DNA from 3 places in the Burkholderia sp. NLJ2 genome. Region 2 is predicted to be linked to each of the others. Evidence: riboswitches for the same ligand, from Rfam matches in the RefSeq annotation. Region 2 holds a riboswitch; each other region holds the start of a gene.
The links. Region 2 has a riboswitch for cobalamin ahead of R9B84_RS36350 (CbtB domain-containing protein). Riboswitches for the same ligand answer to the same signal wherever they lie in the genome.
Positions count from the first base shown of each region.

Region 1: linked by a shared signal. The riboswitch ahead of R9B84_RS12845 (TonB-dependent receptor domain-containing protein) and the one ahead of R9B84_RS36350 (CbtB domain-containing protein) in region 2 are both predicted to bind cobalamin.
Region 3: linked by a shared signal. The riboswitch ahead of cobA (uroporphyrinogen-III C-methyltransferase) and the one ahead of R9B84_RS36350 (CbtB domain-containing protein) in region 2 are both predicted to bind cobalamin.

Region 1 covers NZ_CP137808.1:2,791,331-2,801,037, reverse strand. The annotation lists gene ilvD (dihydroxy-acid dehydratase) at 1-409, opposite strand, end outside; gene R9B84_RS12880 (LysR substrate-binding domain-containing protein) at 545-1,459, shown strand; gene lgt (prolipoprotein diacylglyceryl transferase) at 1,549-2,439, shown strand; gene R9B84_RS12870 (SIMPL domain-containing protein) at 2,551-3,291, opposite strand; gene R9B84_RS12865 (EVE domain-containing protein) at 3,484-3,945, opposite strand; RNA gene ssrS (6S RNA) at 4,017-4,198, opposite strand; gene R9B84_RS12855 (cell division protein ZapA) at 4,280-4,594, opposite strand; gene R9B84_RS12850 (ATPase) at 4,591-4,941, opposite strand; cobalamin riboswitch at 5,096-5,349, shown strand; gene R9B84_RS12845 (TonB-dependent receptor domain-containing protein) at 5,414-7,330, shown strand; gene R9B84_RS12840 (FecCD family ABC transporter permease) at 7,370-8,368, shown strand; gene R9B84_RS12835 (ABC transporter ATP-binding protein) at 8,365-9,186, shown strand; gene cobT (nicotinate-nucleotide--dimethylbenzimidazole phosphoribosyltransferase) at 9,239-9,707, shown strand, end outside.
Region 2 covers NZ_CP137810.1:3,070,730-3,080,436, reverse strand. The annotation lists gene metE (5-methyltetrahydropteroyltriglutamate--homocysteine S-methyltransferase) at 91-2,385, opposite strand; gene R9B84_RS36360 (LysR family transcriptional regulator) at 2,512-3,420, shown strand; gene R9B84_RS36355 (CbtA family protein) at 3,452-4,174, opposite strand; gene R9B84_RS36350 (CbtB domain-containing protein) at 4,188-4,397, opposite strand; cobalamin riboswitch at 4,431-4,568, opposite strand; gene R9B84_RS36345 (histidine phosphatase family protein) at 4,620-5,207, shown strand; gene R9B84_RS36340 (inorganic phosphate transporter) at 5,388-6,980, shown strand; gene R9B84_RS36335 (2OG-Fe(II) oxygenase) at 7,498-8,241, shown strand; gene R9B84_RS36330 (DHA2 family efflux MFS transporter permease subunit) at 8,520-9,707, opposite strand, start outside.
Region 3 covers NZ_CP137808.1:1,855,395-1,865,101, reverse strand. The annotation lists gene R9B84_RS08505 (ATP-binding protein) at 51-1,136, opposite strand; gene cobN (cobaltochelatase subunit CobN) at 1,133-4,942, opposite strand; gene cobW (cobalamin biosynthesis protein CobW) at 4,949-6,037, opposite strand; gene R9B84_RS08490 (HoxN/HupN/NixA family nickel/cobalt transporter) at 6,063-7,121, opposite strand; cobalamin riboswitch at 7,310-7,573, opposite strand; cobalamin riboswitch at 7,698-7,935, shown strand; gene cobA (uroporphyrinogen-III C-methyltransferase) at 8,046-8,855, shown strand; gene R9B84_RS08480 (cobalamin biosynthesis protein) at 8,852-9,229, shown strand; gene cobO (cob(I)yrinic acid a,c-diamide adenosyltransferase) at 9,264-9,707, shown strand, end outside.

The DNA of each region.
Region 1 (9,707 bases), on a different replicon from region 2:
GGCGCGCGAGCGCGATCATGCCGCCCGGCATGTTCTTGTCGCAGCCGCCGACGACGACCACGCCGTCCATCCATTGCCCCTGGACGCAGGTTTCGATGCAGTCGGCGATCACCTCGCGCGACACGAGCGAGTACTTCATACCTTCGGTGCCCATCGACATGCCGTCCGAAATCGTCGGCGTGCCGAAGATCTGCGGGTTCGCGCCGGATGCCTTCACGGCCTCGACGGCCGCGTCCGACAGGCGCTGCAGGCCGGAATTGCACGGCGTGATCGTCGAATGGCCGTTCGCGATGCCGACCATCGGCTTGTCGAAATCGTCCTTCTGGTAGCCGAGTGCGTAATACATCGAGCGATTCGGCGAACGGGCCACGCCTTGCGTGATGTGCTTCGAGCGACGGTTGTACGACATGGGGGACTCCATCGTTGTCTGGGCGACGCCCGCGAGCGGCGTGCCGGTTCGGATGAAACAAGAATGGAGTTTCCGGATTGGGATGTCCAATATATTATTTGTCGCTTATTAAGTCGTTTTACGAATGAGTGACATATGGCCGATCCGACGCCCGACCTGCGCCAGTGGCGCTATTTCATGACCGTTGCCGACGAGCGCCATTTCGGCCGCGCGGCCGAGCGCCTGGCGATGACGCAACCACCGCTGTCGCAGGCGATCCGGGCGCTCGAGGACGCGCTCGGCGTCGCGCTGTTCGTCCGCACGAAGCGGTCGGTGGCGCCGACGGCGGTCGGCGCGGCGCTGCTGCCCGACGTGCGCCGGCTGCTGGCGTCGGCCGATGCGCTGCCGCCGCTCGCGCGGCGGCTCGCGCGCGGCGAGGCCGGCTCGCTGTCGCTCGCGTTCGTGTCGACTGCCGATTACGGGCTGCTGCCGTCGCTGTTGCGCGCGTTCGGCGCGCGCTATCCGCAGGTGCGCCTGCAACTCTCGGAGGCGACGAGCGACGTGCAGATCGACGAGCTCGTCGCCGGCCGCATCGACGCGGGGCTCGTCATTCCGCCGGTGCCGCCGCGTCACGCGGCCGGGCTGTCGTACCTGCCCGTCGTGCGCGAGCCGCTGGTGGTTGCGATGCCGGCGGCAGCGTCCGACGCGCCCGACGACGAACCCGTGCATCTCGCCGATGTCGCCGCATTGCCGCTCGTGATCTTTCCGCGTCGTTTGGCGCCCGGCTTTTATGACATCATTACGGGCTGCTACGGCGCGGCGGGGGAAACTCCGCGCATCGGCCAGGAGGCGATCCAGATGCAGACGATCGTCAGCCTCGTGTCGGCCGGCATGGGCGTCGCACTGGTGCCGCAATCGCTGCGTAACCTGCGGCGCACCGGCGTGGTCTACCGGCCGCTCGCCGGTCACGCGCCGGTCGTCGAGACAGGCCTCGTGTGGCGCACGGGCGACGTGAGTCCGGTGCTCGCCGGCTTCATCGACGTCGTGCGTGCGCAGGGCCTCGCCGCGTGACGTGAACGATGGTGCATCGGTGCCGTCCAATGCGCGGTGCTGCGCGTTCGCGATCGCCGTACCGCATTCGAAAACTTCTTCGCTAACCCATGATCATTCACCCGAATTTCGACCCCGTTGCGATCCATCTCGGGCCGCTGGCCGTGCGCTGGTACGGCCTCATGTATCTCGTCGGCTTCATCGCGGCGATCGTCGTCGGCCGGATCCGCCTGAAGCTGCCGCACGTCGCGGCACAGGGCTGGACCGCGAAGGACATCGACGACATGATGTTCTACGGCGTGCTCGGCACCGTGCTCGGCGGCCGGCTCGGCTATGTGCTGTTCTACAAGGCCGATTTCTACTTCTCGCATCCGCTCGACGTGTTCAAGGTGTGGGAAGGCGGCATGTCGTTTCACGGCGGCTTCCTCGGCGTGACGCTCGCGATGATGCTGTTCGCGTGGCAGCGCAAGCGCAACTGGCTGCAGGTCACCGATTTCGTCGCGCCGATGGTGCCGACGGGGCTCGCGGCCGGGCGGCTCGGCAACTTCATCAACGGCGAGCTGTGGGGCCGCGTGACCGACCCGACGGCGCCGTGGGCGATGCTGTTCCCGGGCGCGATGCGCGACGATGCGGCATGGCTGCCGAAACATCCGGCGCTCGTCGAGAAGTGGCATCTCGCCGACGTGTTCATGCAGTACCAGATGTTGCCGCGCCATCCTTCGCAGCTCTATGAAATCGCGCTCGAAGGCATCGCGCTGTTTTTCGCGCTGTTCTTCTTCTCGCGCAAGTCGCGGCCGATGGGCGCCGTGTCCGCGCTGTTCCTGATCGGCTACGGCCTCGCGCGCTTCACGGTCGAGTTCGCACGCGAGCCCGACGACTTCCTCGGCCTGCTTGCGCTCGGCCTGTCGATGGGGCAGTGGCTGTCGTTGCCGATGATCATCGCGGGCATCGCGCTGATGGTCTGGGCGTATCGCCGTCGCGCGGCGAATGCGGCTGCGTGATGCAATACCGATGCGCGCGCAACTGGCGCGTGCATCGGCAACACGCATGCAAATAAAAAACGCCGGCCTTCGGGCCGGCGTTTCGCGTTTCTGACAGCCGCGCGTTGCGCGTTACTTCATCTGCACCGAGCCGTTGACGGTGACCGACACGGTCGCCTTGCCGCCTTCGACCGCGATCGGTGCGCTCATCTTCGCGCTGTCCATCGGCGCCGCGGCCATCGCCATCATGCGCGGGTACGGCTGCACGTTGCGGCCGCTGCCGACGTTGACATCGCGGATCGTATAGCTGCTGTAGCCGAACGCCTTCGCGGCTTCGTCCGCGCGGGCGCGGAACGACTTGATCGCGTCGGTTGTGAGCTTCTGCTCGGCCGTGCGCTGCGCTTCAGGCGACAGCGAGAACTCGACGTTCGCGACCTGCATCAGGTTCGACAGCTGGCCTGCAAGCTTCGACGCCGCGGCGAAATCGCGCGATTCGAGCGCGACCTCGGTACGGCCGCGCCATGCGGAGATCTTCCCGTCGCGATCGGTGCTCGGATACACGGAGAATGCGCCCGTGTGTGCGGAGACGCCCGAGACGCCCTTCGCCTGCGACAGCGCGGCATCGGCGCGCTGGTTCAGTGCGGACGTGAGGCTGCCCGGATCCTTGGCCTGCTGTTCGTAGAACAGCGTGATGTGGATGATGTCCTGCGGCACGTCGGCGCTGGCCTGCGACGAAAGCGACAGCACGCCCGCCGGTTCCGGAAAGTGCGGATTCGCGGTCTGCGCGTGTGCGGCGGGCGACGCGAGCGTCAGCGCGACGGGAACGGCGGCGGCGAGGGCGAGCGACAGCGCGAGTGCGGATTTCTTGGTCATTGTTGGGCTCCTTGTGCGAGGGCGCGCACGCGGATCACGCGTGCACGACGCGGGCGTACCGCGCAACGAAAAAAAACAGCCGGCCCGATAGGCCGACAGCGGTTGCTTAGGCTGCGCGAAAGACCCGCGAGTTCCGTGGCGGCCGCGCGTGCTGACGAGATTTGACCTTTGGCGCGCGCCTGCTGCGTGCGCCTACTTCATCAGCTTTTCGGTGATGAACCGCCATTCGGCGCGCGTGACTGGCGTGATCGACAGCCGGTTGCCGCGTGCGAGCACGCGCATGTCGGTGAGTTCGTCGTGTTCGCGCAGTGCGGCGAGCGGCACGAGCGGCGCCTTTTTCACATAGCGCACGTCGACGAGCAGCCAGCGCGGCGCGTCCTGCGTCGACTTCGGGTCGTAATAAGGGCTTTTCGGATCGAACTGCGTGGGATCGGGGTAGGGCGTCGACGACACTTCGGCGAGGCCTGCGATGCCCGGCTCGGGGCAGCTCGAGTGGTAGAACAGCACGCCATCGCCGATCTTCATCGTGTCGCGCATGAAATTGCGCGCCTGATAGTTGCGCACGCCGGTCCACGGCAGCGAGCGCTGCGGTGCGTTGGCGAGATCGTCGATGCTTGCTTCGTCCGGTTCGGACTTCATCAGCCAGTATTGCATGGATCGTGATCGACGCAGAAAGAGGCTGCTACAAAAGAAAACGGCACCGGGCTTTGCCCGATGCCGTTGGATAGGTCCCCGCCTTGGCCGCTAGGCCGGCATCCTGAACCTGAGGTTCAGAATTGGTCGCAGTTAGCAGCACTTCGGGTACATCAGACAGAGTGACGCGCGCGCCCGTGCTACAAATTTCCGCAACCGTGCACATGGCATTGGTTCAAGGAATATATGACCTTGGCGAACCAGGCAGGGAAGCTGACTGAACTGTGTTTCGATGCGCCAATTTGACCACCGTTGATCGCCGAGATCAAGGAGAATCGACGCATCGATTAAAACGTTACTGCGTCTCGTGCTGTGCGAGCACCGCGCCGAGCTGTTCGTTCATCTGGTGCATTGTACGACGGATTTCCTCCGCCGGAAATGCTTCACCGTGCCGCACGCTCGTTTGCAGCCGCAGCAATTCCGATGCGAGCGACAACGCCGCCATCACCGCGATGCGATCGGTGCCGCGTACCGAGCTGTTCGAGCGGATTTTCGACATTTCGGCGTCGACGCGCGCGACCGCCTCGAGCAGCGCCGCTTCGGTCTCGGCCGAACAGGCGAGACGATAGGCCTGACCGAGAATCGAGACTTCGATCTGCTTGGTGCTCATGCATGTTCTCCGTGGCTGGCCGCGTCATCGCCATCCGTACGCGCCTGCGCATCCAGCAGGTCGAGCTGGTTGTCGGCTTGTTCCGCGCTTTTCGAGCGCGGCAGCTTTTCGAGAATCGCGTTCAGTTTCACCTGCGCGTCGTCGATCTTTGCCGACAGCGTGTCGCGCTCGGCTGCGAGCGCATTGCGTTCGTCGCGCAGTTGCGCGAGTTCCGCACGGACCGTGTCCGCTTCCGCGCGCAATTGCGCGACCTGCTCCTCGAGCGCGAGCCGTTCCGAGTGATAGCGCTTGTTCAGCGAAATCAGACGGCCAATATTTTGAGATAAAGTTTCGAGTTCGTTGAGCATTTGCTGCGTCCTCTAAAGACCCAGCATTTTAGCGCGGAATAACGCGCAATCCGACATCTGTAACGTTTCCAGTCGTAACACCCCCGCTTCTTGCCGCGAATAGGCGCGTCCCGTGCGTGCCCGGACGCTTCCTTGACGCTCGCGCGAGCGGCTCCTAAACTGGCGCCGCCTCGGTGCTCGCGCGTGGAACGCGCGGTTAAACGGGAAGCAGGGCGCGGGCTCCGCCAGGAGACCGCCAACCTGCGCTGCCCCCGCAACGGTAAGCGGCCGCGTCCAGTGACGCAGGCCGGCTCGGGCGCGTTCCGCGTGCAGGTTTCGCACGCGGGCGCGGGCCACTGCGCGTCATCGCGCGGGAAGGCGAGCCGGTACGCCGCCAGCCCGGATACCGGCCGAGGCGGGGAGCCCTCACGGGCTTCGTGACGCGTGGCCTGCGGGGAGGCGGGGCGCGCAGTGCTTCACGGGATTTATCTTCATGCTGACCCCAATCGTCCGCACGGCGCTCGGCGCGCTCTGCGGATTGCCGCTGGCCGCCGCCGCGCAGACCGCGGCGAATGCCGATTCCGCGGCGTCCGCCGTACCCGCGGCAACGTCCACAGTGCCCGCGGCCCAGCCGGCCGCTGCAACCATGCTCGAACCGGTCGTCGTCACGGCGCAGCGCGCGCCGCAGGCGCTGGCCGACACGATTCCGCAAACCACCGTATTCGACGCGCAGGATATCGCCGCGCACCCGGGCGCCGACCTGCCGACGCTGCTCGCGCTCGCGCCCGGCGCGCAGATCGTGCGCAACGGCGGCCCGGGCGCGAGCGCGACGATGTTCCTGCGCGGCGCGGAGTCGACGCAGTCGCTCGTGCTGATCGACGGTGTGCGGGTCGATTCCGCGAGTCTCGGTGCCGCGCAACTGAGCCAGTTGCCGCTCGACCAGATCGAGCGCGTCGAGATCGTCAACGGCAACGTGTCGTCGCTGTACGGCTCGGGCGCGATCGGCGGCGTCGTGCAGGTGTTCACGAAGGACGGCGGCAATCATCCGCCGCGCTTCAACTTCGCGGTCGGCGTCGGCAGCTACGGCACACAGACACAGCAGGTCGGCGTATCGGGCCGGCTCGACAGCGACGGGAAGACGACGTTCAGCGTGTCGATCGCACGCGACAAGGACAACGGTTTTTCCGCGCTCGACCCGGCGAAGAAGCCGAACGCGAATCCGAATGCGAACGGCTACCTGAACGAGAGCATCACCGCGGCGCTGCGCCACCGCTTCAACGACCGCTGGGATGCGGGCGTCAGCTACTTCCAGTCGAACGGCAACAACAGCTACGACAATGCGTGGGGCGTGCCGACCGACCTGAACAACCTCTATTCGCGCGTGCAGCAGGTGCGTGCGTTCGCGAACGGCAAGCTGACCGACTGGTGGACCGCTCACCTGAGCGTCTCGACCGGCAACGATCGCAGCCAGTCGGCGTTGAACGGCGTCTACACCGATCACTTCAATACCGACAACCGCCAGTACACGTGGCAAAACGACTTCCGCATCGCGCCAGAACACCTGATCCAGGCCGGCTACGAGCGGCTCGACCAGCAGTTCATGTCGAATGCGTATGCCGCGCCGCAGCGTCACGTGAATTCCGGCTGGATCGGTTACTCGGGGCGCTTCGGCCGCCAGCAGTTCCAGGCGAACCTGCGCCGCGACCAGTACTCGGACTTCGGCGGCGCCAATTCCTACTATCTCGGCTACGGCCTCGAACTGACCGATCGCTGGAAGGTGACCGCGAGCTATTCGGACGCGTTCCGCGCGCCGAGCTTCAACGACCTCTATTACCCGATGGCCGGCAACCCGTCGATCCAGCCGGAGCGCAGCCATTCGATCGAGGCCGCGCTGCAGTACGCGTCCGATGCAGTGGGCGTGATGCGGCTCACCGCGTTCCAGACGCGCTATGCAAACCTGATCAACTATCGGCCCGACGGGAGCGGTTTCTACTATATTGCGCAGAACGTCGGCAGCGCGAAGGTGCAGGGGCTCGAAGGGTCGTGGCAGGGGCATGTCGGCGCGACCGACGTACGGGTTGCCGCCACGTTGCAGAACCCGGTCAACGAAACGCAGAATCAGGATCTCGACCGCCGCGCGCGACGTTTCGCGTCGATGGCCGTGAACCGCGCGTTCGGCGCGTGGCGCGTCGGCGGCGAATGGCTCGTGAGCGGCGCGCGTAACGATTCGGGCGGCGGGCGGCTCGGCGGCTACGGGATCGTCAACCTGTCCGCGCGCTACAACATCACGAAGTCGTGGTACGTCAGCGCGCGCATCGACAACCTGCTCGACAAGGACTACGAGCTTGCATATGCCTACAACACGCCGAAGCGCGGTGCCTATGTCACGCTCGGCTGGCAGCAGCAGTAAGCGGATGCGCCGCGCGTCGTGCGCGGGGCCGTGCGCGGCATGAGCGCCGCGCGCGCCGCCGCGATCTGGGCCGCGCTGGCCGCTGCGGTCGCGTTGCTGTTCGTCGCGTCGCTGTCGATCGGCAGCGTGCCGATGTCGCCGTGGCAGGCGCTCGCGTCGCTCGTGCCGCATGGCGGCGACGCGCTGTTCGCCGACATCGTCCGCACGCTGCGCCTGCCGCGCGCGCTCGCGGGTTTCGCATGCGGTGCGCTGCTCGCGCTTGCCGGTGCGCTGCTGCAGGTGCTGCTGCGCAACCCGCTCGCGGAACCGTACGTGCTCGGCGTGTCCGGCGGCGCGGCCGGGTTCGCGCTCGTCGCGATGATCGCGGGCGGTGCGTGGTGGCTCGTCGATGCGTCGGCGTTCGCGGGCTCGCTCGTGTCGGTCGCGCTCGTGCTCGGCCTCGCGCGCCGCGAGCTGTGGCGCGGCGATTCGCGCGACGCGTCGCCGCGGCTGCTGCTCACCGGTGTCGTGATCGCGGCAGGGTGGGGCGCGCTCGTCACGCTGCTGCTGTCGCTCGCGCCCGATGCGCGGCTGCGCGGGATCATCTTCTGGCTGACGGGCGACCTGAACGGCGTGACCGCGCCGTGGTTCGCATGGGGTGCGCTGCTGTTGGCCGCATGTGTTGCGCTGCCGGCTGCGCCGCAATTGAACGTGCTGCTGCGCGGCGACACGACCGCGCTCGCGCTCGGCGTGCCCGTCGCGCGCCTGCGTGTGCGGATCTATCTCGTCGCGTCGCTGGCCGCCGCGGCCGCGGTGACGACGGCCGGCACGATCGGCTTCGTCGGCCTCGTCGTGCCGCACGCGCTGCGGCTCGCGTTCGGCAACGACCAGCGCATGCTGCTGCCGGCCGCGATGCTTGCGGGCGGCGGCGGCGTGATGGCGGCCGACCTGCTCGCGCGCACCGCGATCGCGCCCGCGCAACTGCCGGTCGGCGTGATGACCGCGTTGATCGGCGTGCCGGTGTTCCTGTGGATGTTGCTGAGGAGACCGATGCGATGACGGGCACTGCACAGCACGCCGCTGCCGCCGGCAACGACATGGCCTGCGTGACCGTCGACCTGACGCTGAAGGCCGGCGCGCGCACACTGCTCGACGGTCTCACGCAGGCCTTCCGTCCCGGCGAAATCTGGTGCGTCGCGGGGCCGAACGGTGCGGGCAAGACGACGCTGCTCGCGACGCTCGCGGGGCTGCAGCCGCCAGCCGGCGGGCGCGTCGAGATCGACGGCCGGCCGCTCGTCGCATGGAAGCCTGCGCAGCTCGCGCAGCGCCGTGCGCTGATGCCGCAGCAACTGCACGATGCATTCAGCGCGACCGTGTTCGACACGGTGCTGCTCAATCGCTTTCCGTATCTCGGCGGCTGGGGCTGGGAGCGCGACGGCGACCGCGCGGCCGCGCGTGATGCGCTCGCGACGTTCGACCTTGCCGCACTTGAGTCGCGCGACGTGCTGTCGCTGTCGGGCGGCGAGCGGCAGCGGGTCGCGCTGGCCGCGACGCTGTGCCAGGATGCGCCGCTGATGCTGCTCGACGAGCCGCTCGCGCATCTCGACCTGCATCACCAGATCGACTGCCTGACCGCGCTGGCCGCGTGGCTCGACGCGGGCCCGCGCACGGTGCTGTTCTCGTGCCACGACCTGAATCTCGCGCGGCGTTTCGCGACGCATGCGCTGTTGCTCGACGGCCGCGGTCATGCATGGGCCGGCCCCGTGCACGACGTGCTGACGCCCGAGCGCGCCAGCGACGCGTTCGGCTATCCGCTCGTGCTGATTCGCGAGCATGGCCGCGACGCGCTGCTGCCTGCGTGGCCCGAGCGACAATGACCTTTTCCTTTACGATGCGCGGCGCAGGCCGCGCCAACGACAGGGTTCTTCGATGACGACTCCGACCCAATTCCCGCCCGCGATCGCGCCGCTCGACGATGCGCTGCGCAAGCGCCTGCAGCATGTGATCGACCACAAGACCAAGCCGCCCGGCAGCCTCGGCCAGCTCGAGGCGATCGCGCTGCAGATCGGCCTGATCCAGCGCACCGAGCGGCCGGTCGTGCAGCGCCCCGTGATGATCGTGTTCGCAGGCGATCACGGGATCGCGGCCGAGGGCGTGAGTCCCTATCCGCAGGCGGTGACCGCGCAGATGGTCGCGAACTTCCTGGCCGGCGGCGCGGCGATCAACGCGTTCTCGGGCGTCGCGCAGAGCGCGCTCGAGATCGTCGATGCGGGCGTGGCGTCGCCGCTGCCGTTGTCCGACCGGCTGGTGTCGCTGCCGGTCGCGCGCGGCACGCGCAACTTCGCGGCGGAGCCGGCGATGACGCACGACGAGGCGATGACGGCGCTTGCGGCCGGTG
Region 2 (9,707 bases):
CGGGGCCTGCCCGGGACGGTCTGAATCGGTGCGGCGCCTGTCGCCGGATCGTCGATCGCGGCGAGCAGGCGCACAGCGTTCGCACGCGCGTTATTGCATCGGGTTGCGAAGCGTCTTCGCGGCGGCGACCATGTTCGTCAGCGCCGGAATGACCTCCGCCCACTGGCGCGTCTTCAGGCCGCAGTCCGGGTTCACCCACAGGCGCTCCGCCGGAATCCGCTCGGCCGCCTTCTTCATCAGGCCGACGATGTGATCCTGCGTCGGGATGTTCGGCGAATGGATGTCGTACACGCCCGGCCCGATCTCGTTCGGATACCTGAAGCTGTCGAATGCGTCGAGCAGCTCCATGTCCGAGCGCGACGTCTCGATCGTGATCACGTCCGCATCCATGTCGGCGATCGACGCGATGATGTCGTTGAACTCCGAATAACACATGTGCGTGTGGATCTGCGTGTCGTCCTGCACGCCGTTCGCCGTGATGCGGAACGATTCGACCGCCCACTTCAGGTACTCGCCCCATTGCGCGCGGCGCAGCGGCAGCCCTTCGCGCAGCGCGGCCTCGTCGATCTGGATCACGCGCACGCCGGCCTTCTCGAGATCGAGCACTTCGTCGCGGATCGCAAGCGCGAGCTGGTAGCACGACACCGAGCGCGGCTGGTCGTCGCGCACGAACGACCAGTTCAGGATCGTCACGGGGCCGGTCAGCATGCCCTTCATCGGCTTGTTCGTCAGCGACTGCGCGTACGTGATCCATTCGACCGTCATCGCCTTCGGGCGGCTGATGTCGCCGAACAGGATCGGCGGCTTCACGCAGCGCGAACCGTACGACTGCACCCAGCCGAACTGGCTGAACGCGTAGCCGTCGAGCTGCTCGCCGAAGTATTCGACCATGTCGTTGCGCTCGGCTTCGCCATGCACGAGCACGTCGAGTTCGAGCGACTCCTGTTCGCGGACGCTGCGTTCGATCTCGGCCTTCATCGCCGTGCGGTAGCCGGCTTCATCCAGCGCACCTGCCTTGAACTGGCTGCGCGCCTGGCGGATTTCGGCGGTCTGCGGGAACGAGCCGATCGTCGTCGTCGGGAAGGCCGGCAGGTTCAATCGCGCCGACTGCTTCGGCGCACGCTGCGTATACGGGCTCACGCGGTTGCCGAGTTGCGCGTCGATGCGCGCGATCGCCGCCTTCACCACCGGGTTGTTCACACGCGGCGAGCGGCCGCGCGAGTCGATCGCGGCGGCGTTCGCGGCAAGCGCGTCGGCCACCTGGTCGCGGCCTTCGTTCAGCGCGGTCGCGAGCACTTTCAACTCGTCGAGCTTCTGCAGCGCGAACGCGAGCCACGAACGGATCTCCGCGTCGAGCTTCTCCTCGCTCGCGAGATCGACCGGCACGTGCAGCAGCGAGCATGACGGCGCAAGCCACAGGCGATCGCCGAGCTGCTTCGCGAGCGGTTCGAGCCAGTCGAGCGTCGCATTCAGGTCCGTCTTCCAGATGTTGCGGCCGTTGATCGCACCAACCGACAACACGCGCTCGGCCGGCAGCTCGCGCACCAGTGCATCGACCTCGTCGCGTGCATTGATCGCGTCGATATGCAGGCCGTCGACGGGCAGCGAGCTCGCGAGCGTCAGGTTGTCCTGGAGCTCGCCAAAGTAGGTGGCGAGCAGCAGCTTGATGCGGCGCGTTTCCAGTGCCGCATACGCGGTGCGGAATGCCTGCCGCCATTCGGCGTCGAGCTCGGTGACGAGGATCGGTTCGTCGATCTGCACCCATTCGACGCCCTGCGCGGTCAGCGTGTCGAGCAGCGCGCCGTACACGGGCAGCAGCTTCGGCAACAGCGCGAGACGATCGGAATCGTCCTTCGCCTTGCCGAGCCACAAGTACGTGACGGGGCCGACGATCACCGGCTTGGCATTCACACCCTGCGCCTTCGCCTCGGCCAGTTGCTGAAGCAGCCGCGACGGGTCGAGCGAGAAGTTCGTGTCCGCATGGAATTCCGGCACGATGTAGTGATAGTTCGTGTCGAACCACTTCGTCATTTCGCCGGCCGAGACACCGCCGCAGCACGCTGCATGCTCTTCCGCCGACTGCGCCGAACGGCCGCGCGCGACGCGGAAATAGTTGTCGAGCACGTCGCCGTGGAAGCCCTGCACGCGCTTCGGCAAGTTGCCGAGCGTGAAGCTCATGTCGAGCACCTGGTCGTAGAACGCGAAATCACCGATCGGCGCGAGATCGAGATCGCGCTGCTCGTTCCAGTGACGCTGGCGCAGCCCGGCGCCGAGCGCCTTCAGCTCGTCGCGCGACGATTCGCCCTTCCAGTAGCGTTCGAGACCGAACTTGAGTTCGCGCTTCGCGCCGATGCGCGGAAAACCGAGGTTGTGTGTCCTGACCATGATGCTGCCGTCCAGATGTAGTGAATGTCCGGCAGCCATGATAGGGATTTCAATACATGAAATAAAATGGCATTATTTCATTCATTCATTAAATCTGTTCATGCATCTGCCAGGTGAGCGATATCCATGCTGGAACGATTCCATCTCGTCGTCATTCGTGAAGTCGAGCGCCAGGGCTCGCTGACCGCGGCCGCCAATGCGCTGCATCTCACGCAATCGGCGCTCAGCCATACCGTCCGGAAAATCGAGCAGCAGCTCGGCACGCCGATCTGGGATCGGGAAGGCCGCGGCCTGCGGCTCACGCAGGGCGGGCAATATCTGCTGAAGCTGGCGAACCGGCTGCTGCCGCAGTTCGAACTCGCCGAGGAGCGGATGAAACAGTACGCGAAGGGCGAGCGCGGCACGCTGCGCATCGGGATGGAATGCCACCCGTGCTACCAGTGGCTGCTGAAGGTCGTGTCGCCGTATCTGTCACGCTGGCCCGACGTCGACGTGGACGTGAAGCAGCGCTTCCAGTTCGGCGGCATCGGCGCGCTGTTCGGCTATGACATCGACGTGCTCGTCACGCCCGATCCGCTGAACAAGCCGGGCCTGCGCTTCGATCCCGTGTTCGACTACGAGCAGGTGCTGGTGGTCGCCGACTCGCACCGGTTCGCGAACGCCGACTACGTGACGCCCGAGCAACTGACCGACGAGATCCTGATCACGTATCCGGTCGAAACTGACCGGCTCGACATCTACAACCAGTTCCTGACGCCGGCCGGCATCATACCGAGGCGGCACAAGTCGATCGAGACGACCGACATCATGCTGCAAATGGTCGCAAGCGGGCGCGGCGTGGCCGCGCTCCCGAGATGGCTCGCCGACGAATACGCGGACCGGATGCCGGTCGTGCCGGTCAAGCTCGGTAAAAAGGGCATCGCGAAGCAGATCTTCCTGGGCATCCGCGAAGCGGACGCGTCGATCGACTATCTGGCCGCGTTCGTCACGCTTGCGCGCGAATCGACGTGGAGCGCGCCGCGCATGCTGCGCTAGGCGCGCTAGGCGTGCTCGTTTGCGATACGCGTCAGGCGGCGCGCATGCCGATGCGTTCGCTGCGCTCGACCCACGCGCCGAACAGCAGGCCGATCGTCGTCCACATGATCGCCTGCATGCCGATGGCCGCGACGCGGAACTTCCACAGCACGGCGGCCGGGAAGCCGGCCGGCACTTCGTTGATCGACGGCAGCCCGAGCTGCACGGCCGCGATGATCGCAATGAACACGAGCCCCGCGACGATCGATGCGTTCCATTGGCCGAGCTTCGCCAGCAGATGGCGACGCACGCTGACCGAGAACACCATCGTCGCGATCGAGATCGCGATCATCAGGAAGAACAGGCCCGTGCGATAGCCGATCGTGTCGGGATCGCCGACCGACGGCGGATTGGCCGGGTACTTGATGTTCGGCACGATCACGAGCGCGACGAACGCCGCGAGCGCGAGCCACGCGGCCAGCGGCCGTGCCGGGAGGCGGCCGCCTCGCCCGTATGCATACGCAAAGACCAGCGCGAACAGCCCGCCGCATGCCGCTCCGTAGGTCACGACACCCGTCAGCAGGCCGAGGCCGGCCTGCGTATCGCGGCTGACCAGTTCGGGCTCCGGTGCCTCGCCTTTGGCGGCATCGCGCTTTTCTTCAAAGGAGATCGCCTGATCGACTTGCGGTTCGCCGGCGATTTTCGCGAAACCGAACGTGAGGAGGCCCGCGGCGATGCCTGCGAGCATCCCGCGCATGAGCAGCTTTCCGACCATCGTGCGCTCCGCGTCAGTGGCAGGGAAAACCAAGCAGATGGCGGCCGTCGTGGACGAATTCGTGCACGACCATACCCGGCACGAGCGACGTCGCGCCTTGTTCCGCGCCGACGAAATAGAGTGCGAGCAGCAGGATCAGGCCGACGAACACGGCCCACGGCAACAGTTCGCGGACGGGGATGGGTGCCGGCACGACAACCGGCTTCAGCACTGCTTCGCTCATGGATGCACCTCAGGGGAATCGCGCCCCGACGAAAGTTGAATGGGTACGAAGGCAGGTCTGGCTTCCGGGATCGGGATTCCCCGGTTACAGTGGCGCGACCGCGCCGGGATTGCACCGGCTTCCGCGTTTCGTGTCGGGCGAATTGTACGCGCGAACGTCCGCGTATTGAAGTGATGGCCCGCGAGCGACCGCGCACCCGCCCCGGCCCCTCCGAACACCGACATGAACATGCATGCCTCGCTGCGCCTGATCGCACACGCTTCGACCCGGGCGATGCGCACCGGTACGTTTCCCGACGATGATCCGCTCGATGCACGCGGGCTCGCCGACGCCACCTCGCTGCGCGATCGTTGGGCGGGCGTCGCCGGCGCGCTCGTGCTGTGCAGCCCCGCATGCTGCGCGCGGCAAACCGCCGATGCGCTAGGGCTACGTGCCGACATTGATGACGCACTGCGCGACATCGACTACGGAAACTGGCACGGCAAGCGGCTGCACGACCTCGCACGCGACCTGCCGGACAAACTGGGTGAATGGATCGACGATCCAGCCGCATCGCCGCACGGCGGCGAATCGTTCGATGCAGCCATGCACCGCGTCGGCGCATGGTTGAACGCGCTGCAGCGCGGCCGCGACATCGTCGCGATCACGCATGCGGCGATCGTTCGCGCGGCCGTCGCACATGCACTGCCGATGGATTCCAACGCTGCGACCCGCGTCGACGTCGCGCCGCTGTCATGCATGACGTTCGTTGCATCGCCGCACGGCTGGACGTTGATCGCGGACGACGATCGGCACGACACCGACGCGTAAGCCCCTGCCGTGTTGTGCTCACTATGTGGAACGCGATGCGAGCCGACGTGTCTCGTCGCGATCGCAAACCGATGCCTGCCTTACATCACTGCAAGACATACCGTTCGTCGTCCCGACTGTCATCAAACTGACTGCTGGCCGAAGCTAGGATCGAACGCGGTTCCCTTACGAGATGCCGTCATGAATCAACCTGCTTCGTCCGCCTCGAACAATCCGAACTCCGTCGAGCGCACCCGGCAAGTCGGCTATGCCGTCTTCCTGCTGGTGCTCGCGATCGGCGCGATCTATATCGCCACGCACCTGATCGACGATCTGTCGCCGGTGCGCGAAGGGTCGCTGTTCCCGTACCTGATGCTCGGCGCGGCACTGCTGATCGCGCTCGGCTTCGAATTCGTCAACGGTTTCCACGACACCGCGAACGCGGTCGCCACCGTGATCTATACGCACTCGCTGACGCCGAACGTCGCGGTGATCTGGTCCGGCATGTGGAACTTCCTCGGCGTGATGGTCTCGAGCGGCGCTGTCGCGTTCGGCATCCTGCAGTTGCTGCCGGTCGAGCTGATCCTGCAGGTCGGCAGCGGCGCGGGCTTCGCGATGGTGTTCGCGCTGCTGATCGCCGCGATCGTGTGGAACCTCGCGACCTGGTATTTCGGGTTGCCGTCGTCGAGCTCGCATACGCTGATCGGATCGATCATCGGCGTCGGGCTGATGAACCAGTTGATGCACGGGCCGTCGGGCACGAGCGGCGTCGACTGGGGCCAGGCGCTCGGCGTCGGCAAGTCGCTGCTGTTGTCGCCGATTGTCGGCTTCCTGTGCGCGTCGCTGCTGCTGCTCGTGCTGAAGGCCGTCGTGCGGATTCCCGAGCTGTACAAGGAGCCGCCGAAGGATCAGCCGCCGCCGTTCTGGATCCGCTGCCTGCTGATCCTGACCTGCACGGGCGTGTCGTTCGCGCACGGCTCGAACGACGGGCAGAAGGGGATGGGCCTCATCATGCTGATCCTGATCGGTACGGTGCCGACCGCGTATGCGCTGAACAAGGCCGTTACGCCGGCCGAATCGCAGACCTTCGTTGCGGTCGCGAACCAGGCAGCCGCGACGTTCGGTAAATACACGAACGGCGTTGCGCCGTCCGCGAACCCGCGCGCCGACGTCGAACGCTACGTGCAGCGCCGCGAGCTGACGCCCGCCGTGCTGCCGGCCGTGCAGCAGTTGTCGACGTCGCTCGCAACCGCGGTCGGCGCGTCGGGCTCGATGGCGGCGGTGCCGCAACGCGACGTCGACAACGTGCGCAACACGATGTATCTGGTGTCCGAAGCAATTCGCCTGATCGAGAAGTCGGGTCAGCCCGCGTTTGCCGCCGACGACAAGCTCGCGATCGACAACTATCGCAAGCAGCTCGATCACGCGACCAAGTTCATTCCGACGTGGGTGAAGGTTGCCGTTGCGATCGCGCTGGGCCTCGGCACGATGGTCGGCTGGAAGCGGATCGTCGTGACCGTCGGCGAGAAAATCGGCAAGCAGCATTTGACGTACGGACAGGGCGCGTCGGCCGAACTCGTCGCGATGCTGACGATCGGCGCCGCCGACGTGTACGGGCTGCCCGTGTCGACGACACACGTGCTGTCGTCGGGCGTCGCGGGCACGATGGCGGCGAACGGGTCCGGGTTGCAATGGAGCACGGTGCGCAGCCTCGTACTCGCATGGGTGCTGACGTTGCCGGCGTCGATCGCACTTGCCGGGGGGCTCTACTGGCTGTTTCGCTCGGTGGCCTGATCGGGGACACGGTGGGTGGCCGGCGGCAGCCGGCCGCCTGCTGTAGCGATTTGACCCTCGCTTGTCCGCTTGTCCGCTTGTCCGCTTGTCCGCTTGTCCGCTTGTCCGCTTGTCCGCTTGTCCGCTTGTCCGCTTGTCCGCTTGTCCGCTTGTCCGCTTGTCCGCTTGTCCGCTTGTCCGCTTGTCCGCTTGTCCGCTTGTCCGCTTGTCCGCTTGTCCGCTTGTCCGCTTGTCCGCTTGTCCGCTTGTCCGCTTGTCCGCTTGTCCGCTTGTCCGCTTGTCCGCTTGTCCGCTTGTCCGCCCCGACACTTCAACGCATTCGCGTGCGTCCGTGCCACGTCGCGAACGTTTTCCTCTTCCCATTCCGAATTGAAGCGCAAGATCTGGAGCGCGCCGGGGCACGGACGTCGCTAGACTGGGTTCATCAACTCTCGTCGTGGATTCACCCGTGCGCGACGTTTCCTGAACATTCCGCGCGACCGCACGACGCCACACTGCTGACGAACGAGGTACGCCCGTGAACATCGCCGATCTGCAACCCGCCGTCGAATCGCTGGACATCGCGCAACGCGTCGACACGGTCGACTGGACAACCGTCGATGCCGAACTCGATCGCTACGGATGCGCGCGCGTGCCGAGCTTGATCTCGGCGAGCGAGAGTGATGCGCTCGCGTCGCTCTATCCGCGGGATGCGCTCTATCGTTCACGCGTCGTGATGGCGCGGCACGGATTCGGGCGCGGCGAATACAAGTATTTCGCGTACCCGCTGCCCGCGATCGTCGCGGAGCTGCGTACGACGATCTACCCGCATCTCGCGCCGATCGCGAATCGCTGGAACCAGGCACTCGGTATCGACGTCCGCTATCCGAAAGACCACGCGATCTTCCTCGACCGCTGCCACGCCGCAGGACAGACACGACCGACACCGCTGATCCTTCAATACGGTGCCGACGACTACAACTGCCTCCATCAGGATCTCTATGGCGAACACGTATTTCCGCTGCAGGTCGCGATCCTGCTGTCGGCGCCGGGCCGCGATTTCACGGGAGGGGAGTTCGTGTTGACGGAACAGCGTCCACGCATGCAGTCACGTGCGGAAGTGGTGCCGCTGACGCAAGGCGACGCGGTGATCTTCGCTGTGCACGGCAGGCCCGTGCAGGGAACGCGCGGCGTCTATCGCGTCAACCTGCGCCACGGCGTAAGCCGGATCCGAAGCGGACACCGCCACACGGTCGGCATCATCTTTCATGACGCGCAGTGACAGGTGACGGTCACCGGGACGAACACGATACGGTCGTGCGGCTTGTCACGCCGATGGATTCGCACAGAAAACGACGGACGTCTGCCGCGCCATTCGCGCGTCATCACTCACGGTTCGTTACGAACGGACATCGCCGCCTGGCCACCCGTCCACCGTGATGGATGACAGATTTCGCTACCCGTCAGGTCATCACAGCCATGACGAATCGACGTTGCAAGTGAGCGACAGGAAACAAAAATACTCACCTGTCGCGACACCAACGCGATTAGCGGCCCGGTCTACCCCCGCGCCATATTCGCCCGCATCTGGTCGCCTGCATCGGCGGCCAATCGCGCGTAGCCCGGCAGCGTCAACAGTGCGAGCACGCCCGCCGCGACGAACGCCCAGCGGAAATCGTCGAGCACGTAATGCATGCCGGCCGCATCGCCACGCACCAATGCCGCGAGCCGCAGCGACAACGCGCCGAACGCGATCCCCATCCCGATCGTCATCTGCTGCGCAGCACTCCAAAGCGTGCTGGCGGCGCTCGTCTGCTGAGCCGGGATATCCGCATAGGCCAGCGTCGCGAGTGTCGTGAACTGCATCGACCGCGCCAGCCCGTAGACGAATACGACGAACAGCGTGATCGTCAGCGGCGTCGATGCGGTCAGCCATCCGCACGCGATCGTGAAGATGCCGACGATCGTCACGTCGACGAGCGCGACGCGCCGGAAACCGTAGCGGTCGAGGATCCACGACGTTCCCGCCTTCATGCCGAGATTGCCGAGCGCGCTGGCGAGCAGCAGCAGGCCTGACTGGAACGGCGACAGCCCGAAACCGATCTGGAACAGCAGCGGCAGCAGGTACGGCACGGCGTTGATCGCCATCCGCGTGATCGAGCCGGTGATCACCGTCACCGAGAACGTCGGCACCTTCAGCGTCGTGAAATCGAGCAGTGGATGCACACTTCGTCGCGCGTGCAACCACGCGGCCATGCCGAACAGCACGCTCGCGCCCACCAGGAGGGCCGCGCGCGTGAAGTTGACATCCTGCTGGCCGGCCGCCTCGGTGCCGATCAACAGACAGGTCAGTGCTCCGCCGGCCAGCACGAAGCCGATCCAGTCGAGCGGCCGTTGCTCGTCGGCCCGCGTGTTCCGGACGATCAGCCAGGTACAGACGAGCGCGGCGATGCCGAACGGGACGTTCAACAGGAAGATCCATCGCCAGGACGCATAGGTCGTGATGAAACCACCGATCGGCGGCCCGACGACAGGCGCGACGATGCCGGGCCATGTGATCGTCGCGATCGCGCGCATCAGCCTTGCCTTCTCGGTGCTGCGCACGACGATCATCCGTCCGACCGGCACCATCATCGCCCCGCCGACGCCCTGCAGCAGCCGCGCAGCCGTGAACGTCACCACGCCATTGGACAGCCCGCACAGCACCGACGCGCCGGTAAAGACGACGATCGCGCTGGCGAACACCGT
Region 3 (9,707 bases), on a different replicon from region 2:
TTGCCATCGAGGACCGCGAACGGCGTTCGCGGCGGCGTCTGCTCGATGGCTCAGCGTTTTTTTAGCGGCAGCGGCACGACGCTTTTCACGTCGCGCAGGCCAGCGGGTTCGGGCGGCAGGTAGCCCCAGTCGCCCTGCGGTGCCGTGGTGTCGTTCCTTGTCGCTCCCGGTTGGTCATCGGGCTGCCGGCGCGCATCCGGCGGCGAACGATCGTTGCGATCGTCACGTTCGCCGCCCGGCTGCGACGCGCCGGACGATGGCGGCGTACCCGCATGGCGCCGGTGCCGCAGCACTGCTTCGGCCACGCGTTCCACATGCGAGACCGTCACCGCATCGGCCTGTTCCAGCGCGGCGAGCGCGCGCGCGGCGCGCAGCATCACGAGATCGGCGCGCAGCCCGTCGACGGCCGCGTCGATGCATAGCGCGCTGACGCGCGCATGCACCGCATCGTCGAAATCGAGCATCGCCAACCGCGCTCGCGCCGCATGAATCCGCTCGCCGAGTTCGCGCTGCGCGGATGCATGACGTGCGCGGAACGCATCCGGATCGAGATCGAATGCAAGCCGCGCCTTCACGATCCGCTCGCGCTGCGCGGCATCGAAACAGTTCTCGAGCTCGACCATCAGCCCGAAGCGGTCGAGCAACTGCGGGCGCAGCTCGCCCTCCTCGGGATTCATCGTGCCGACCAGCACGAAGCGCGCGTCGTGCGCATGCGATACGCCATCGCGCTCGACGATGTTCACGCCGCTCGCGGCGACGTCGAGCAGCGTATCGACGAGGCCGTCGGCGAGCAGGTTCACTTCGTCGACATACAACACGCCGAGATGCGCGCGAGCCAGCAGGCCCGGCCGGAAACGCACGCCGTTTTCGGCCAGCGCATGCGCAAGATCGAGCGTGCCCGTCACCTGTTCGTCGCTCGCCGACAGCGGCAGCGTGACGAACTGCCCTTCGGGCAGCAGCTCCGCGAGGCCGCGCGCGGCGGTCGATTTCGCGGTGCCGCGCGGCCCGCTCACCAGCACGCCGCCGAGCGACGGATCGATCGCGGCGAGCAGCAGCGCCTGCTGCAATGCGTCCTGCGCGACGAGCGCCGCAAACGGAAAGACCGCGCGGGCGAGGTGCATCGTCGGATCGGTCATCGCCGTCCCCCTTCCCGGAGTTGTTCGCTTGCGAGCCAGACCGCTTCGATCCGTTCGCGATAGTCGCCCGGCTGCTGCCACAGGCCGCGCTGCATCGCCTCGACGAAACGTTCGCAGATGCCGTGCAGCGCCTTCGGGTTGTGCCGTTCGACGAATGCGCGCGTGTCGTCGTCGAACAGGTAGGCGTCGGCGACGAGCGCGTACTGGTGGTCGGACAGCACGCGCGCGGTCGCGTCATAGCCGTACAGGTAGTCGACGGTCGCGGCCAGCTCGGCCGCGCCCTTGTAACCATGGCGCTTCACGCCGTCGAGCCATTTCGGGTTGACGACGCGCGAACGGATCACGCGCGCGATCTCCTCGCGCAGCGTGCGCATCTTCGGCGCGACCGGGTTCGCATGGTCGCCGTGATAGATGCTCGGCTGCTGCCCGGACAGGTGCCGCACGGCCGCCGTCATCCCGCCCTGGAACTGGTAGTAGTCGTTCGAATCGAGGATGTCGTGCTCGCGGCTGTCCTGGTTCTGCACGACGACGTCGATCGTCGCCAGCCGCTCGCCGAACACGTCGGGCGCGGCGTCGCCCGCGCTGTTCTGTGCGTAAGCATGGCCGCCCCACTGGCGGTATGCCTCCGCGAGATCGGCGTCGCCCTGCCAGCGGCGCTGGTCGATCAGGTCCTGCAGGCCCGCGCCGTAGCTGCCCGGCCGCGCGCCGAACACGCGCCAGCCGGCGCGGCGCCGCGCTTCGTCGGGCGGCACGCCCTGCGCGATCCATTTCGCGCGTTCGCGCTCGATGCGTGCGCGGATCGGGTTCAGCTCCTCGGGTTCGTCGAGTGCCGCGACGGCCTGCACAGCCGCGTCGAACAGGTGCATCAGGTTCGGGAACGCGTCGCGGAAGAAGCCCGACACGCGCAGCGTCACGTCGATGCGCGGCCGATCGAAAATCTCGATCGGCAGGATCTCGAAGTCGGTCACGCGATGGCTGCCGTGCGCCCATTTCGGCCGCACGCCGAGCAGCGCGAACGCCTGCGCGATGTCGTCGCCGCCCGTGCGCATCGTCGCCGTGCCCCACACGGACAGGCCGATCGCGCGCGGATAGTCGCCGTGATCCTGCAGATGCCGCTCGATCAGTTGCTGCGCGGATTTCAGGCCGAGCGACCACGCGGCCTGCGTCGGCACCGCGCGCGTGTCGACCGAGTAGAAGTTGCGGCCGGTCGGCAGCACGTCGGGACGGCCGCGCGACGGCGAGCCGCTCGGCCCCGGCGGCACGAAGCGGCCGTCGAGCCCGCGCAGCAGCTGGCGCATTTCCTCGCCGCCGCATGCGTCGAGCGCGGGCATCAGCGTCGAGCGGACACGTTCGATCACCGCGAGCGTATGCGGCCATTCGCCGGGCGGCGTCGCGTCGGTGCCGGGGTTGCCGCCGGCGGCTGCGCACAGCCCGTCGAGCCATTGCTGCGCGAGCCGTTCGAGCCGCTCGCGCGTATCGCCCGCATGACGCCACGGCGATGCGTCGAGCGCCTGCAGGATCGCCGGCCGCGGGCCGGCCCACGGCGCGGCCCAGTCGGCCGACAGCGGATCGAAATCGTCGCCGGGCATCAGGTCGCGCGCGAGCGCGCCGATCAGCCCCGCGCGTGCGCCCTTGCCGTCGCCGACCGGAAAGCGCGCGAGCGCGAGCAGCGTGTCGCGCCGCTGACGACCGGCCGGCGATACGCCGAACACATGCAGCCCGTCGCGAATCTGCGCTTCCTTCAGTTCGCACAGCCATGCGTCGACGCGCGTCAGCAGCGCATCCTCGTCGCCCGCGTCGCGCGGCGGCGATACGCTCAGTTCGTCGTGCAGCCGGTGTTCGGCGATCGTCGCGAGAATCGTCTTCCTCAGCAGCTTCGCACGCCGCGCATCGACCATCAGCGCTTCGTAGTATTCGTCGACCTGCCGCTCGAGATCCTGCAGCGGGCCGTAGTTTTCCGCGCGCGTGAGCGGCGGCATCAGGTGATCGACGATCACCGCCTGCGCGCGCCGCTTCGCCTGGCTGCCCTCGCCCGGATCGTTGACGATGAACGGATACAGATGCGGCAGCGGCCCGAGCGTCAGGTCGGGCCAGCACGCGTCGGACAGCGCGACGCTCTTGCCCGGCAGCCATTCGAGGTTGCCGTGCTTGCCGAGATGGATGATCGCGTCGATGCGATACGCATCGCGCAGCCAGAAATAGAACGCGAGATACGCATGCGGCGGCACGAGATCCGCGTCGTGGTAGCTCGCGTAGTCGTTCTCGTCGCGCGAGCGCGACGGCTGGATCCCGACGAACACGTTGCCCGCGCGCCAGCCCGCGATAGTGAAACGCCCGTGGCGCAGCGTCGGATCGGCTTCGGGCGGGCCCCAGCGCGCGTTCAGCGCGTCGCGCACGGCCGCCGGCAGCCGCGCGAAACGCGCGACGTAATCGGCCAGCGCGAAACTCTGGAACGCCGGGCGCAGCGCATGCACGGCCGCGTCGTTGGTCACGCCTTCGGTGAGCCGCGCGATCAGCGCGTCGCCGTCGGGCGGCAGGTCGGCCAGCGCGTAACCCGCGTCGCGCAGCGCCGCGAGCACGCGCAGCGCGGACGCCGGCGTGTCGAGCCCGACGCCGTTGCCGATCCGCCCTTCGCTTTGCGGATAGTTCGCGAGGATCAGCGCGACGCGCTTGCTCGCGTTGTCGAGCGTGCGCAGCCGGCACCAGCCGCGCGCGAGCGCCGCGACGAACGCGATCCGCTCCGCGTCCGGCTGGTAGCGCACGACGTCGACCTCGGTATGCGGGCAGCGATACGCGAGCCCCTTGAAACTCACCGCGCGCGTGACGATGCGCCCGTCGACCTCGGGCAGCGCGATATGCATCGCGATGTCGCGCGCGTGCAGGCCCTGGTTGTCGGCGACCCACGCGTCGCGATTGCCGCCGGACAGGATCACCTGCAGCACCGGCGCGTCGCCGGCGAGCACGTCCGGCTCGGCGGCATCGATCGCGCCGGCCGCGAACGCGGTCGTGTTCAGCACGAGCGCGACGCCGTGCGTGTCGCACAGCTGCGTGATGACCTCGCGGCTCACCGCGTCCTTCAGCGATGTCACCGCGATCGGCAGCGGATTCAGCCCTTCCTGAACGAGCGCGTCGGCCAGCGCATCGAACACGGCCGTGTTCGCGGCCTGCCAGTGCGCGCGATAGAACAGGATCGCGACGACCGGCGCGCCGGGCGTCCAGCGCGGCCGCCAGTCGTCGACGCTCGCGCGGTCGCGCGCCGGGTGATACAGCGCGGCGGCCGGCAGCGGGCGCGGCAGCTCGGGTTCGTCGCCGAAGCCGAGCGTATGGAATGCGATGCTGCGCAGCAGCGCCTCGGCGTTGTGCACGCCGCCTTCGCGCAGGTAGCGCCACCACATCCGGCACAGGTCCGGCGCGACCGTGCTTTTCGCGACGAGGTTCGGATCTTCCTGCAGGTCGCCCGAGAACATCGCGAGCTGCTGGGCGCGCTTCGACGCAAGCGACACGGCCTGCTCGATCCCGTACGGCCAGTACGCTTCGCCGCCGAGATGATCGATCACGACCGTCTTCGCGTGGCGCAGCACGTCGTCGACATAGAAATCGACGGACGCCGGCTGCCGCAGGAACGTGACGTTCGCGAGCCGCACGCTCGGGAAGCCGGCCGGCAATTGCGGCACGACGCTCGCGAGCAGCGACAGCGTCGTGTCGGCCGAACTCAGGATCACGATGTCGGCCGGTTGCTGGTCGATCCGGACGACACCCTGCGTATCGTCGACGAAGCCGCCCGGCGTGGTGCGCAGCAGATGCATCGTGCGTTACGCCTGTTGCGGTTCGGCCGCGCACGCGGCGTCGAACGCGCGTTGCAGCGCGGCCGCGTCGAGATCCTCGCCGATCAGCACGAAGCGGCTCGCGCGCGTTTCGCCGTCCTGCCAGCGACGGTCGAAGTAGCTGTCGAAGCGGCGGCCGACGCCCTGGATCACGAGCCGCATCGGCGCGCCGGGCAGCGCGGCGAAGCCTTTCGCGCGGTAGATCGTGTGCGCTTCGACGACACGCTGCAGCGCGGCGATCGTCGCTTCGCGCGAGCCCGCGTCGCCCGACACGACCACCGAGTCGAAGTCGTCGTGATGGTGGTCGTGATCGCCGTCGTCGGCCGAGCCGTGATGGTCGTGGCGCAGGTGGATCGTTTCCTCCGACGCCGATTCGAGCCCGAGCAGCATGGCGAGGTCGAGCTCGCCGCGCGTCGCGCGCACGATCTTCACCTGCGGCGGGATCTCGTCGCGGATCGCGGTTTCGATCTGCGCGAACTGCGCGTCGCCGACGAGATCGGCCTTGTTCACGATCACGAGGTCGGCGGACGACAGCTGGTCGGCGAACAGTTCGTGCAGCGGCGATTCGTGGTCGAGGTTCGGATCGGCGCGGCGTTGCGCGTCGACGGCCTGCGGGTTTTCCGCGAACTGGCCGCTCGCGGCGGCCGGCCCGTCGACGACGGTCACAACCGCGTCGACCGTGAAGCTGTTGCGGATCGTCGGCCAGTTGAACGCCTGCACGAGCGGCTTCGGCAGCGCGAGCCCCGATGTCTCGATCAGCACGTGGTCGATGTCCGCGCGGCGCTCGACGAGCGCTTCCATCACCGGATAGAACTCTTCCTGCACGGTGCAGCACAGGCAGCCGTTCGCGAGTTCGTAAAGCTGGCCCGACGCTTCGTCCTGCGCGCCTTCTGTCTCCTCGCAGCCGATGCCGCAGCCCTTGAGGATTTCGCCGTCGATGCCGAGTTCGCCGAACTCGTTGACGATCACCGCGATGCGGCGGCCTTCGGCGTGCTGCAGGATGTGGCGCATCAGCGTCGTCTTGCCGCTGCCGAGAAAGCCCGTGACGATCGTGACGGGCAGCTTGCGTAGGGTCATGGAATATCCAGGTTCGTAAGGGGAGTCAGGCAGAGATCGTCACGTCGATCTCGTCGTAGCGCTTTAACCGGTAGATCAGGGCCGACACGAGCCAGCATGCGAGGAACAGGCCGATCACGACATAGCCGAGCATGCCGAAGTGCGACGCCACCATCGACGCGAAGTCCCACACCGGGCCCTGCAGCGACAGCTTGTCCGCGAGCAGCGCGAGCACCTCGATGCCGCCGATCAGCGCGGCGACCAGCACCGACACGAAGGTGATCGTCATGTTGTAGTAGATCTTGCGGATCGGCCGCACGTACGCCCAGCGATACGCGCCCATCATCAGGATGCCGTCGGTCGTGTCGACCAGCGTCATGCCGGCGGTGAACAGCATCGGCAGCGCCATCACGGACCAGAACGACAGACCGCCCTGCACCTGTGCCGCCGAGATGCCGAACAGCGCGATCTCGGTCGCCGTGTCGAAGCCGAAACCGAACAGGAACCCGACCGGATACAGGTGCCAGCTGCGCGACACGAGCCGGAACAGCGGACGGAACAGGCGCGCGAGCACGCCGCGCTGGTTCAGCAGCAGGTCGAGATCGGCGTCGACGATCGGTTCGCCGCGCTGCGCGGCGCGAAACGTCCGGTAGACGGAAATCAGGATCAGCAGGTTCGCGATCGCGAGCACCAGCAGGAAGAACGCCGACACGCTCGTGCTGATCACGCCGCCCCACGCTTTCATGCTCTCGAAGCGCGCAAGCGACGCGGCCGTGAGCGTGACCACGACCGACATCACGATCACCACCGTCGAATGGCCGAGCGAGAAGAACAGGCCGGCGCCGAGCGGGCTGCGGCCCTCCTGCATCAGCTTGCGCGTAACGTTGTCGATGGCCGCGATGTGGTCGGCGTCGACCGCATGGCGCAGCCCGAACACGTACGCGAGCAGCGCCGTGCCGAGCAGCACGGGCTGGCCGTGGAAGGCGGCGAACGCCCAGATCCACGCGCCTGCGTTGAAGGCGATCAACAACGAATAGATGGCGATGATCTTGCCGCGCAGCCCGGACGGACTGTCGTTGAACAGGCGAAACAGCGAATCGAGCATGACGCTCCCTTGCGAACGGTCGACATGAAGAATGCCAACACGGCCGTCGCTGCGCGGCCCCGCGCGGTCCGGCCCTTCATCGCGCCGGATCATGCGCACTCGCGCAGGCGGTCGGACGACGGGAATCGGGAAACGCTCGGGTGTCGGGCACGCTGCGGCCGTGGACGATGCGCCGCCTCCCCGCGGCGCTGAACCCCAACGTTTAGGCCGGTATCCGGGCTGGCGAACACGCCGCTTCGCCTTCCCGGATGCGCAGGACATCCAGTGGCGGTCGTCCGCATGCGCGCGGCATGCGGCGAAGCGGCGCTGCATCGCGGCGGGCACGATGCGTTCGCTTACCGTTGCGGGGGCAGCACAGGTTGGCTCGACTGCGACGCAGGCAGGCTCCCTGTTTCCCGTTTAACTGCGCGCGCCGGAGGGCACGCGCGAGCACCAAAACGCGTGCGAGTGTAGGCGCCGGGGGCGGGAGCGTCAAGGCGGCTCGGGCGGCCGAACGGCGTCTTGCATGGCCGCCGCGCCACGCCGGAGGCCGCTTCCGGCATCGGCGAAGCGGGTTCGCGCGGGCGGATCGCTGTGCTATCGTAGCGCCGCGTTCGGTGCTCGCATGCGCATTCCGCGCATGCAGTTAAACGGGAAACAGGAGGCGGACGACCGCCCGGCCTGTGCTGTCCCCGCAACGGTACGCCGCCCGCGCGACGCGCTTCCCCGCGCACGCGCCCATGCCGCCCACGATGCCACTGCCCGTCAGCCGGGCGGGAAGGCTGCGGCCTGGCAAGCGGCCAGCCCGGATACCGGCCGACGCAAGGGGCGAGCCCGACGCTCGCCGAACGCCCGATCCGCGGGGGACGGATGGGGTGCGCATTCCGCCCGCGTTCGCGCGGGCTTCGCCCGATCCGTTATGCGTTGCCTGTTCGACGGCCGCCGATGTGCCGCCCGCCTGCCCCTTCCCACTGTTTCGACACGGTGCGCGCCGTGCCGCGCGCAATGAGCCGCGCCTGGCTCATCGGCGCCGGCCCCGGCGACGCCGACCTGCTGACGCTCAAGGCCGTGCGCGCGATCGGCGCGGCGGACGTGCTGCTCGTCGACGATCTCGTGAACCCCGACGTGCTGCGCCATGCGCGCGCCGACCCGCACATCGAGCATGTCGGCAAGCGCGGCGGTCATGCGTCGACGCCGCAGGAAGCGATCGTCGCCGCGATGCTCGCGCACCTGCGCGCCGGCCGCAGCGTCGCGCGGCTCAAGGGCGGCGATCCGTTCGTGTTCGGCCGCGGCGGCGAGGAACTGGCCGCGCTCGGCGCGGCCGGTTTTCCGGTCGAGGTCGTGAACGGCATCACCGCGGGCATTGCCGCACCGGCCGCGCTCGGCATTCCGGTCACGCAGCGCGGCGCCGCGCAGGGCGTGATCTTCGTCACGGGCCACGGCGCGGGCGCCGACGAACCCGACTGGCGCGCGCTGGCGGCCACGCGCATGACGATCGTGATCTACATGGGCATCCGCCGGCTCGACGCGATCGCGGCGGCGCTGCGTGATGGCGGCCTGCCCGGCGATACGCCGTGCGCGGCGATCGAGAACGCGACGCGCCCCGAACAGCGGCACGTGCTCGCGACGCTCGACACCGTCGTCGAACGCGTCGGCGCGACCGGCATCGGTTCGCCGGCGATCGTCGTGATCGGCCGCGTCGCGGCGCTGGCCGGCGATCCCACGGTGCGTGCCGCGCTCGGCGGCGGCGCATGATGCGCGTCGCGCTCGGCGTCGGTTTCCGCGCGGGCGTGACGGCCGCGCAACTCGATGCTGCGATCCGTGCGGCGCTGGCGCTTTATTCGGCCGCCGAACCCGCGCTCGTCGCGACACTCGCCGACAAGGCGCGTGCCCGCGCGCTGCGCACGCTGTGCGCGCGACGCGGCTGGCCGCTCGTCGCGTTCGACGCGACGCAGCTTGCGAGCCGCCCGGAACTGGCCGCGAGCGGCCCGTCGGACGCCGCGCTCGCGCGCTTCGGCGTCGCGGGCGTGGCCGAGCCGTGCGCGCAGCTCGCGGCGCCGCACGGCCGGCTGCTGGGCCCCAAATCCATCCGGGACGGCGTGACGGTCGCACTCGCCGGCCCGCTCTGAACCTTTTGTTTCGCTTTCGACAGGACGATTCCCGATGAAGACCGATTCCGAATCCCATCAGCGGATGGCCGAACGCCGCCGTGCCGGCCACGAGAAGAAACAGGCCGCCGCCACCCATGAAAAAGGCCTGCTGATCGTCCACACCGGTAACGGCAAGGGCAAGAGCACGGCCGCGTTCGGCATGGCCGTACGCGTGCTCGGCCACGGCATGCGGCTCGGCGTCGTGCAGTTCATCAAGGGCGCGCTGCACACGTCCGAGCGCGACTTCCTCGGCGCGGTCGCGGAATGCGACTTCGTGACGATGGGCGACGGCTATACGTGGAACACGCAGAACCGCGACGCCGACATCGCGACCGCGCGCAAGGGCTGGGACGAAGCGCGCCGGATGATCGAAAGCGGCGACTACCGGATGGTGATCCTCGACGAGCTGAACACCGTGCTGAAGTACGAATACCTGCCGCTCGACGAAGTGCTCGCG